3 regions of the Nonomuraea sp. NPDC049129 genome follow, and region 2 is predicted to be linked to each of the others. Evidence: riboswitches for the same ligand, from Rfam matches in the RefSeq annotation. Region 2 holds a riboswitch; each other region holds the start of a gene.

Region 1 (3,265 bases), on a different contig from region 2:
CCCGAGCTCACGGTCATCACCAATTCGATCCCGGTGGCCGACGTCTTCCACCGCAACCCGCGCGCCGACCGCACGGTCGTGCTGACCGGCGGCGTACGCACGCCGTCCGACGCCCTCGTCGGCCCGGTCGCGGTGGCCGCGATCCGGCGGCTGCACGTGGACACGCTGTTCCTCGGCGTGCACGGGATGAGCGTGCGGGCCGGGTTCACCACGCCCAACCTGCTGGAGTCGGAGACCGACAGGGAGCTGGTGCACGCGGCGCACCGGCTGGTCATCCCGGCCGACCACACCAAGTGGAACACGGTCGGCATCAGCACGATCGCCGATCTGACCGAGGCAGACGCGGTCATCAGCGACTCGGGACTACCTGAGGAAGCACGCATGGAGCTGGGCGAACGCGCCGGCGAACTGATCATCGCGGAGGACTCGCAGTGAAACGCACCATCACCCACCTGGCCGACGGCCGAGAGCTGATCTACTTCGACCGGCGCGACGACGCCGACCGGAGCGCGATCGACCGGCGGGCGCTCGATCCCAGGCCGATGGCGTCGGAGCTGCGCTACGACCCGCTCACCGAGGAGTGGATCGCGATGGCGGGGCACCGCCAGACGCGTACGTTCCTGCCTCCGGCCAATGAGTGCCCGCTGTGCCCGTCGTCCGAGACGAGGGCTTCGGAGATCCCGGCGTACGACTATGACGTGGCGGTGTTCGAGAACCGCTTCCCCTCGTTTTCCGGAAATTTCGGGACTTACGGGGATGTCGGGGGGTTGAGTGAGGTCCGGCCGGGGGTGGGGCGGTGTGAGGTGGTGTGCTTCACCTCTGAGCATTCGTCGTCGTTCTCGCGGCTCTCCGACGAGCAGGTGGGCCTGGTCATGGAGGCGTGGGCCGACCGTACGGCCGAGCTGTCCGCGATCGAGGGCGTCGAGCAGGTGTTCTGCTTCGAGAACCGGGGCGAGGAGATCGGCATCACGCTGCCGCACCCGCACGGGCAGATCTACGCCTACCCGTACGTGACCCCGCGGACCAAACTCCAGCTCGGCGCGGCCGCCCGGCACCGGGGCGGCAACCTCTTCGCCGACGTGCTGGCGGCCGAGCGGGCCGCCGGGGTGCGCGTGGTGGCGGCCAACGAGTTGTGGACGGCGTTCGTGCCGGCCGCCGCCCGCTGGCCGTTCGAGGTGCACGTGTATCCGCACCGGCAGGTGCCGGACCTGGCCGCGCTGTCGGAGGAGGAACGCGCCGCCTTCGCCCCGCTTTACACCTCTGTGCTGCGAGCGCTCGACGGGCTGTTCGGCGTCGCCATGCCGTACATCTCAGCCTGGCACCAGGCGCCGGTGCGGCAGGATCGTGACCTGGCTTATCTGCACCTGGAGCTGTTCAGCATCAGACGGGCGCCCGGGAAGCTCAAGTATCTGGCGGGCTCGGAGTCGGCTATGGGCGCGTTCGTCAACGATGTCCTGCCGGAGGAAGCCGCACGCATGCTTAAATCACAGGTAGATCTCTAATTGGTTGCCGCTTGGAGTCGCATGACCTTGGTTTTACCACTAATATCCCTTTTCAGCGCCGACCGAAACGGTCGGTGCTGGCCTAATCCCGGGTGCGTGGCCCGGGAGCCGGGGACCCATCGCGTCTTGGGGTGAATCCACTCAGGTGGTAAGGCGGCATCTCCCTGCCCGAACCCGTCAGCTAACCCGGCCGGCATAGGGAGAGGAAACCCTTCGTGGCGGCTGCGTCCCCCTCGAGTCTCGCCATCGCTCTCATCACCACCGCTTCCATGGCCTTCGGCGCCTTCACGGCCACGCCCGCCGCTGCCGCCCCCAAGCCCAGCGAGGCCCAGCTCCGCGCGGAGCTGAAGCAGCTGGACAAGAAGGTCGACAAGCTCATCGAGACCTACAACCTCAAGCGCGTCGAACTCGCCAAGGCCAAACAGGATTCGGAAACGACCAAGAAACGGCTGGCCACGGCGGAGGCCCAGCTCATCACCGCCCAGAAACGCGTCACCGAACTCGCGCGCCTGCAGTACCAGAACGGCACCGGCGCGCTGCCGAACCTCACCCTCCCGACCGATGCCTCCAGCGCGGCGTTGCTGGACCACCTCGCGGCCGAGCAACAGGCGGTCGTGCAGGGCGTGGCCACCGCTCGGGACGAGAAGAAGGCGGCCGCGGACCAGGCGGCCGCCCTCGAGGCGAAGATCCGCGAGGACGCCGCCAATGTCGCCAAGCAACGCGACGACGCGCAGGGCGTCATCAAGGACATCCAGAAGAAGCTGAAAGGCCTCATCCCGTTCGGCCCCGGCCGCCGCTCGGACGGCAGCTGGGCGCCCGAACTGCCCTCAGGCACCGACAACATCACCGCCCGGATGCGGGTGATCCGCGGGCTGATCCAGAAGGACTTCGCGCTGCCGTACGAGGTGGGCTGCTTCCGCTCGGGCGGCGGCGGCGAGCACCCGCTGGGGCGCGCGTGCGACTTCATGATGAGCACCGGCGGCAGCATGCCCAGCGCGGCCAACCAGGCACTTGGCGACCGCGTGGCGGCCTGGGCGCTGGAGAACAAGGACAAGCTCGGGGTCAAGTACGTGATCTGGAAGCAGCGCATCAACCAGGGCTCGGGGTGGAGCTCGATGTCCGACCGCGGCAGCATCACCCAGAACCACTTCGACCACGTGCACATCTCGATGTTCTAGAGCTGGGCGCCCGGACCGGGGCACGGCGCGGTCAGTGGGTGCCTGGTCTGGGGATGTGGACGCCAGCGGCGCGGAGCTTGGTCTCGACGAGCGCGATCCCATGGGCCGTGGCCGATCCCTGCTCTTCGCCGTAGTGGGCGATCAGGTGGTATCGGGCCGCGGCGTCGGTGCGGGCTTGCAGGCCGGTCACGATCTTCAGGTGTGCGGGGTTGGCGAGGAAGTGGTCGGCAATGGCAGTGGCGAGTTCGGCCAGGCGCGGGTCGTCCGGCTGCCATGCCGTGGCTTCGGTGGCGCGCTTGATCAACGCGACGAAGCGGGGGTGGTCGAGGGCGTGCTCGACATGGGTGAGGAAGTCGTCGAAGCCCTCGGGAACCAGGGCCCTGGCCAGCACCCAGCCCTCCCTGGTGGCCGCCACCTCCTCCGTGGGGAGGCCGAGGCCGGACATCCGCTCCAGCAGCGCCACGGCGCGGTCGGGCAGCAGAGCCCGGTCTCCGTCGGCGAGCCGGTGCAGCATGTCACGGCGCGCGATCAGCTCCTCGATCCGTTCGGTGACCTGCCGCTCGACGTCGGCGAGCGCGGCGGCGA
Region 2 (3,265 bases):
CCCGGCCGAACGCGACGTCCCCACCGTCCGCGACCCAGCCACCTGACACGGCACGGTCGCTCGGCGCGGCACGGTCGTCTGGCGCGGCACGGTCACTCGCTGTGGCACGGTCGTCTGGCACGGCGCGGTCCCTTGGTGCGGCACGGTCGTGTGGCGCGGCGCTACCGCCTGACGTGGCGGGGTCGCTTGATGCGGCGTCCTCGCCGGGCTGTGGTGCCGGGTTCCGATCGGGGCCCGCGTCGTCGTCAGGCGGCGGCATGCTGTCGTCGGTGCCCTGCAGATCGTCCATCCGCGTTCCCCTTACGCAAGCTGGTCCCGCACGTAGTCGCGCCACCGTGCCGTCAGCGTCCCTGCCGAGAGCCCGAGCCTGGTGAGCCCCCGGTCGATGCCACCCGTCTGGGCATCACGGTAGAGCCTCACCAGAGTCCCCTCACCGAACCGCTCGGCGATGAAGCGACACGCCAGCCACGCCTCCTGGTACGCCCGTGCCAGACGTGCAGGCTCCCGGCTGGACGGTGCGAATGCCGCAGGCCCTGGCAATTCGCCCGGCAAGTGCCCGGCCCGCACCTCGGCGGCCAACTCGGTGGCGGCCACCCGGACTGGCAACCCCGCGTCCCGGTAGCCCACGTAGTCGGCGAACCCCTCATAGAGCCACACCGGCAACCGTTTCGTCCCGGCCGCGACGTGAGTGAGCTCGTGCGTGAGCACGATGTCCCGCCCGGTGGGGGTCAGCCGGGCGAAGTTCTCGGGCACCACGACCACTCTCCCGCCATCGGCCACCGCCGCCAGCCCGTCGACACTCCCCACCCCGGCCACCCGAGCAGCCTCGGCCGCCGAGCCGGGCACGAGCACCACGGGCCGTACGGGGCGGCCGAGCACGGCGGAGACCCGCGACCCGGCGGCATCGGCCCGGCGCGCCAGATCACGAAGCGACTCGGGCGCCGCATACTGACCGACGACGACCGAACGCACACCTCGTACGACCTCGGAGCCATCCCCCCAGAGTCCCCGCGCCTCCGCCGGAAGCTCACGATCACCGGCCGGCGGGTTGTGGCCGGTCGCGGACTGATCGGGCCCACCGGACGGCAGGTCACGAACCGCTGCCGAGAGGCCGTCCGTCCCCGGAGACCGGTGCGGGGCGGCGCTGGCCGAGGCGAGGGCCAGGAGCAGCACCCCCACCCCCAAGACTCGGCGGCTCACCTGCACGGACACGTTCCCCGATCGTAGTCGTCCCGCGCCGCGAACCGGCCGTCGCGGAGAGACCCGGCTCCTCGTCGCGCAAAGGCCCGGCACGTCGTCGCGCAAAGCGTCGGCTCGTCGTCGCGGAAGGGCCCGGAACACGCGAAGGTCCCGTCCCAGCTGGGACGGGACCTTCGTGACGGTCTTGCAGGCCGGATCAGGCCGGACTTACAGGCCGGGACGCACCGCGCCCACGAACGACGCCTTGCGCCATCCGCTGAGCTTCTCGACGCGCACCGTCGAACCCGTCCTCGGCGAATGGACCATCTTGCCGTTGCCGACATACATGCCCACATGGCCGAGCCCATAGAAGAACATCAGGTCACCTGGCTTCAGATTCTTCCAGGAGACCTTCTTCTTGATGCGGGCGAACTGGCTGTTCGTCACGCGCGGGATCTTGACGCCGGCCTTCTTCCAGGCGTACTGGACGAGACCGGAGCAGTCGAAGGAACCAGGTCCTGTGGCCCCGTAACTGTACGGGTCACCGATCTGGTCCTTGGCCACGGCGACGGCCGTACGGGCCTTCACCTTTTGCCGAGCGACCGCTGTTTGTTGCGCGACCTTCTTCACGGACCTGACGGCTTTCGCCGCTGTATTGGTCCCGGAAACTTCGGCCGCATCACGCGTTGTCGCCGCCTGCGCCGTCGGGGCAGGGAGGACCAAACCTCCGGCCGTCACGGTCATCGTGAGCGCTGCGCCACTCAGGGCAATGCGGGACAGACGGGGGTTACTGGGGGAGGTAGACAGGATTTCTCCTTGGGACTTCCACGAACGCCTACCGGGTTAGCTGACGGATTCGGGCCTGGAAGTCGCCCTACGGCGCAATACGCGCCGATTCACCCCTGATCCCGGGAGCGGGATCGCTGGGTCCCCGGCTCCGTGCCTCCTGGCTGCACGGACTCGGCAGGCCACCGCCACGTAATGACATGTAGAAGGGCGGCGACCTAACGGATTTCTTTTCTGTCCACATCGGGGACCCGATGGAGAGTCGCGACGCCATGGCTTGTTCGCCGCGACGCCAGAAGCTACGCCCTTGAGTAACGAGCTGGCAAAGCCGTCATGGGGTTGTCAGGATCACTCAGAGGTGTCAGTAAAGTCCCCAACCCCAGCTGGAGCGCCGGGTTATGTTATTCAAATGTGACCCTTCTCACACTTGACCACACAGTGATCTGTCAGGTCCCTTTTGTCACTCTTGTCACACTGGTCCCGCTAGCAACACGCCGGAGGGCGCGTGATCGTGTCGCGACTGCGCGGATGTGGGCGTCGCCAGGGTCACCGACGGGCCGAGATCAGTGATCGTCGTCACCCGCTGAAGGCGTTCGAGCAGCGTTCAGCGACCCGGCCAGCGGCATCGGCCTGCGCGCCGAAATCCGGCGACCAGCAAATCGGGATCAGTTGAACAGCCGGTCGGGTGCCGTTGAATAAGCGGCCAGAGCCCGTTGAACAGCAGGTCGGAGCCCGCTGACCACCGGGCCGAGTTCGTTGACCACCCGGCCGAGGTCCATTGACCACCCGGCCGAGGTCCATTGACCACCGGGCCGAGGTCCGTTGGCCGGCAAGCCCACGTGGACCGCCAAGCGTTAATCGGCGGACCATCCGGTCCATGGCCACCGGAAACCACGGACCGGGTCAAGAGGACGCACGTCACGGCGCCCAGCGCGCTCCACCGGAGGAGCGTGTCCCTGGACAGAGCCCAGCCACGGACGGCGGGTGGGGCTCACCATGCTTGCCGTACAGAAAATCAGTGGTTCTTCACCCGGAACAACCTACGGACGGATAGCTCCCACCAGGGTGCCGCCATAGGAGGACAGAGTGACGACCTTGACCACGTCGCCGGTCTGGGGGGCGTGCACGATCTGCCCGTTGCCCGCATAAATGCTGACATGTCCAAGCCCTGAGCTGAAGATCAGGTCGCCGGGCTGCAGGTCCTTCAGATCCACCTTGCGGGACGACCCCCAGGCCCACTGCTGCCACGTGGTCCGGGGCAGCGACACGCCCCCAGCGCGCCACGACGCCTGCGTGAGGC
Region 3 (3,265 bases), on a different contig from region 2:
CTACCCCAAGGACCTTGGTGATGTCGACCAGGCGAAGCTTACGAAATGCATCGAAGAGTGTCTCCGGTGCGCTCAAACGTGTACGGCCTGCGCGGACGCCTGCCTGAGTGAGGACATGGTGGCCGAAATGGTCAAATGCATACGCAGCGATCTGGACTGCGCGGACATCTGCGAGACCACTGCGCGCGTGCTCTCGCGGCACACGGGCTATGACGCGAACATGACGCGTGTGGTCCTCGAAGCCTGCGTCCAGGCCTGCAAGGCGTGCGGCGACGAGTGCGGGCGGCACACCAAGCACGCCCACTGTGGCATCTGTGCACAGGCCTGCCGTGACTGCGAACGCGCTTGCCGGGACCTGCTTGGGGTTCTCGGCTAGGCCTCGGCACGACCGGAAGTCGATCTCTTAGGAAGACGTGCCCGGCATCACGGGGGCGAATGCCGAGTACGTCCGAACGGATGGCTGCGGTTGTCCCCTCCCGGGAGGACCAGCCAGCCGACTTTTCACTATATGACATAGTAGGATCGGCCGCTAAGGCTGATGCGCGGATAGCCGCATAGCAGCTCTCTTACGGCAATTGCCGAAGCGGCTTCCCTGATGTCAGGACTTGTACTGCGGATAGCCATAGCCGACGACGTCGGACTTGGGTCGCACCCGCTCCTCGACCTTCCCATTGCCGGTGTTGCCTTCGATCGCGGTGATGGTGCCGTCGCGGTTGTCCTTCTTCACCAGGCCCATGTGGTCGATGGAAGTAATGCTCTTGTCGCCGCCCCATGCGTAGTAAACGACGGCTCCGGGCTTGGCAAGGGTGCCCCAGCGTCCGTTGTTCTTGAACCACCGCGCCCATGTGACCGTATAGGCGTCCCATCCCATCGTCGGCCTAACGCCGGTCTGCTCACCGACCCAAGAGACGAACATGGCGCACCACGGAGCGTTGGCGTAGGCCTGAAGGCTTCCTCCGTCGCGGGCCAGAGTCTCCTGGGCCCTGGGGGAAGTCATGTACCAGCTGTGGAATCGGGTGCCGCCGCCGCTGGCGTTCTCCGTCGTCCCCACCTGCTGCTGGGCCAGCTTCAGCACGGCGTCCGCTGTGACCTGGCGCTGGGGCTGGGAGGAAGTCGCAGACCGCGAGACGCCAGTTTGGGTCTCGCTGGCGTGGTCGCTGGCGAAGGCGGGCGTACTGGTGATGAGCGCACTGGCCACGGCCGCTGCGGCGAGGGTGAGGCCGTGCTTACGGGCGGACCTGCCGTAGCTCGGCAAGAGGTGTTTGGACATGCGGGGAATTGCTCCTTGCTTCCATGCCGCCTACCGGGTTAGCTGACGGGTTCGGGCGTGGAAGTGCCCTACGGAGCCCCGTTGGGACGGGCGCACCGATTCACCCCAAGAAAGTGGATCCCCGGCTCCGCGAGAAAGCGGACTCGGCGGCCGCGGCTACGATCTGCACACAACGCCGGTGCAGACGAGACGCGGTCTCGGCATTACAGGCCACCATCGGAACGCTGCGGCCTTGGGCCTGTAAAGGTATGCAAGCCAAATGGCCAGCGCAAGCGAAACCTTTGGAAGCCGACCCGAAGGCCCTGTGTGGCCTAGGGTTCAGCCATTAATCCTTTACCTTTACCACGGCGTGGTGCCGTGCCTGAGCGGTGGGCCGCTGTGTCGCTGTTCGGGTTGTGCATAATGTCGCAGTGACTATGAACCGTAGTAGCGTGCTGCCCCGAGCGGTGTACCTAGTGGCCGGACTCGTGGTTGCAACGCTGGTAGCGGGGATGTTAGCCCTCGTCGACTACGAGCGACCGGCGAAGCCGCCCCGGCGTCTTCGGGCTGGACCCGGGAAGCCGGGCAAAGCCTCGCCGGCGCCTGAACCGCCCGTTGTGGCGGCCCTCGACCGTCTGCGGGAGCCACACCTGCTTGTGACCGCGAATCGTCCGCTGCCTGAACAAATGATCGAGCGGGTTCGAGTACGCAAAGGCGTGAGCTCCATGGAGATCGTCGATGCGGCGGCGATACCGCTCGGCGGTAGGAGGGTGGGAACGGTGGGGGTGGAACCATCGGCCTTCCGGGCCTACACGCCCAAGCCGACCGTGCGCGGCGGCGAAGAGCAAACTGGGCGCCCCGTATGTCTGGGGCGCCGAGGGATCTGACGCCTTCGACTGTTCCGGCCTGATCCAGTGGGCCTTTGGCAGGGCGGGCATTCGGCTGCCGCGGGTGACGCATCAGCAGTTCGCCAGTGGACCCCGGGTCCCGTTTTCCCAGATGCGATCGGGTGACCTGATCTTCTGGCGGCCGGACCCCACCAACCCGGGCTACATTTCCCATGCCGCGATCTACTGGGGCGACGGAAAGATGATCCAAGCCCGGCGGACGGGGGACGTCGTCAAACTGGTGCCCGCCCACACGCGCAATCTCGCAGGCGTGGTGAGGGTGATTGAGTGATCACGCGTTGACCCGCTGCGGTGCTTGCCTTGCGTATAACAACGTGTAGCGCACGGTATTGATCGGTCTGCGTTGGATAGATCTTTTATGCCAAAAATCTCATTTCGGTAACCAGCCACCCTTTCTACCTACTACAGTCCTTCGTACTTGCCGGTGACTTGCCTTCGCGGTGGAGGCGGCCGGCTGGTGCCGAGGCCCGCGCCGCGGGAACCGGGGAACCAGAGCCTGGAGCGATCCACGCATGGGGTGAATCCGCCACGGATGCGGCGGTAGGGCGTCATCTCCTGGCCCGAACCCGTCAGCTAACCCGGTAGGCCATAAGGAGAAAGGGTCAAACCCCGGACCTATGCCATCCATTGTGGACGGGCTGCTCGACGCTGCCCAGAAAAATCTCGGCTATCGCGAGAAAACCGACGGCTACAGCAAGTTCGGTAACTGGTACTACGCCAACGTGGACAACAGCGACCCCTACTTCAAGACCGCCCCATGGTGCGACATGTTCATTACCTGGGCCGCCAACCAGGCGGGCGTCGAGAAGTACGTGGGGGATTTCGCCTACACCGTCGACCACGCCAAGTGGTTCAAGGAGCAGGACGCCTGGAGTGACAAGCCGGAGCCCGGCGCCATCGTCTTTTACGACTGGAGCGGGTCACGCGATGTGGAGCGGATCGACCATGCGGGCATCGTCGAGAAGGTACAGGGAGACCAGATCTCCACGATCGAGGCCAACGTCGACAAGGTGTGGCTCAAGCGCAAGGACAGGGACCAGAGCAAGGTCGTCGGCTACGGCCTTCCCCGCAAGGTCAAGGAGAAGTTCGGGGAGGGTGAGACGTTCGT

Evidence for each region. Region 2 has a riboswitch for cyclic di-AMP ahead of AB0B64_RS45770 (C40 family peptidase). Riboswitches for the same ligand answer to the same signal wherever they lie in the genome.
Region 1: it holds a riboswitch for cyclic di-AMP, as region 2 does, so the genes downstream of both, AB0B64_RS36210 (hypothetical protein) here and AB0B64_RS45770 (C40 family peptidase) in region 2, are expected to answer to the same signal.
Region 3: it holds a riboswitch for cyclic di-AMP, as region 2 does, so the genes downstream of both, AB0B64_RS12900 (CHAP domain-containing protein) here and AB0B64_RS45770 (C40 family peptidase) in region 2, are expected to answer to the same signal.

Annotation. Positions count from the first base shown of each region.
Region 1 is NZ_JBEZDU010000014.1:24,980-28,244, forward strand. It holds gene AB0B64_RS36200 (DeoR/GlpR family DNA-binding transcription regulator) at 1-435, shown strand, start outside; gene galT (galactose-1-phosphate uridylyltransferase) at 432-1,502, shown strand; cyclic di-AMP (ydaO/yuaA leader) riboswitch at 1,572-1,712, shown strand; gene AB0B64_RS36210 (hypothetical protein) at 1,718-2,680, shown strand; gene AB0B64_RS36215 (MerR family transcriptional regulator) at 2,712-3,265, opposite strand, start outside.
Region 2 is NZ_JBEZDU010000022.1:64,565-67,829, forward strand. It holds gene AB0B64_RS45760 (M48 family metallopeptidase) at 1-289, opposite strand, end outside; gene AB0B64_RS45765 (hypothetical protein) at 301-1,212, opposite strand; gene AB0B64_RS45770 (C40 family peptidase) at 1,408-1,923, opposite strand; cyclic di-AMP (ydaO/yuaA leader) riboswitch at 1,997-2,155, opposite strand; gene AB0B64_RS45775 (C40 family peptidase) at 3,006-3,265, opposite strand, start outside.
Region 3 is NZ_JBEZDU010000004.1:8,022-11,286, forward strand. It holds gene AB0B64_RS12895 (four-helix bundle copper-binding protein) at 1-376, shown strand, start outside; gene AB0B64_RS12900 (CHAP domain-containing protein) at 599-1,270, opposite strand; cyclic di-AMP (ydaO/yuaA leader) riboswitch at 1,283-1,429, opposite strand; gene AB0B64_RS12905 (NlpC/P60 family protein) at 1,988-2,428, shown strand; cyclic di-AMP (ydaO/yuaA leader) riboswitch at 2,606-2,760, shown strand; gene AB0B64_RS12910 (CHAP domain-containing protein) at 2,775-3,265, shown strand, end outside.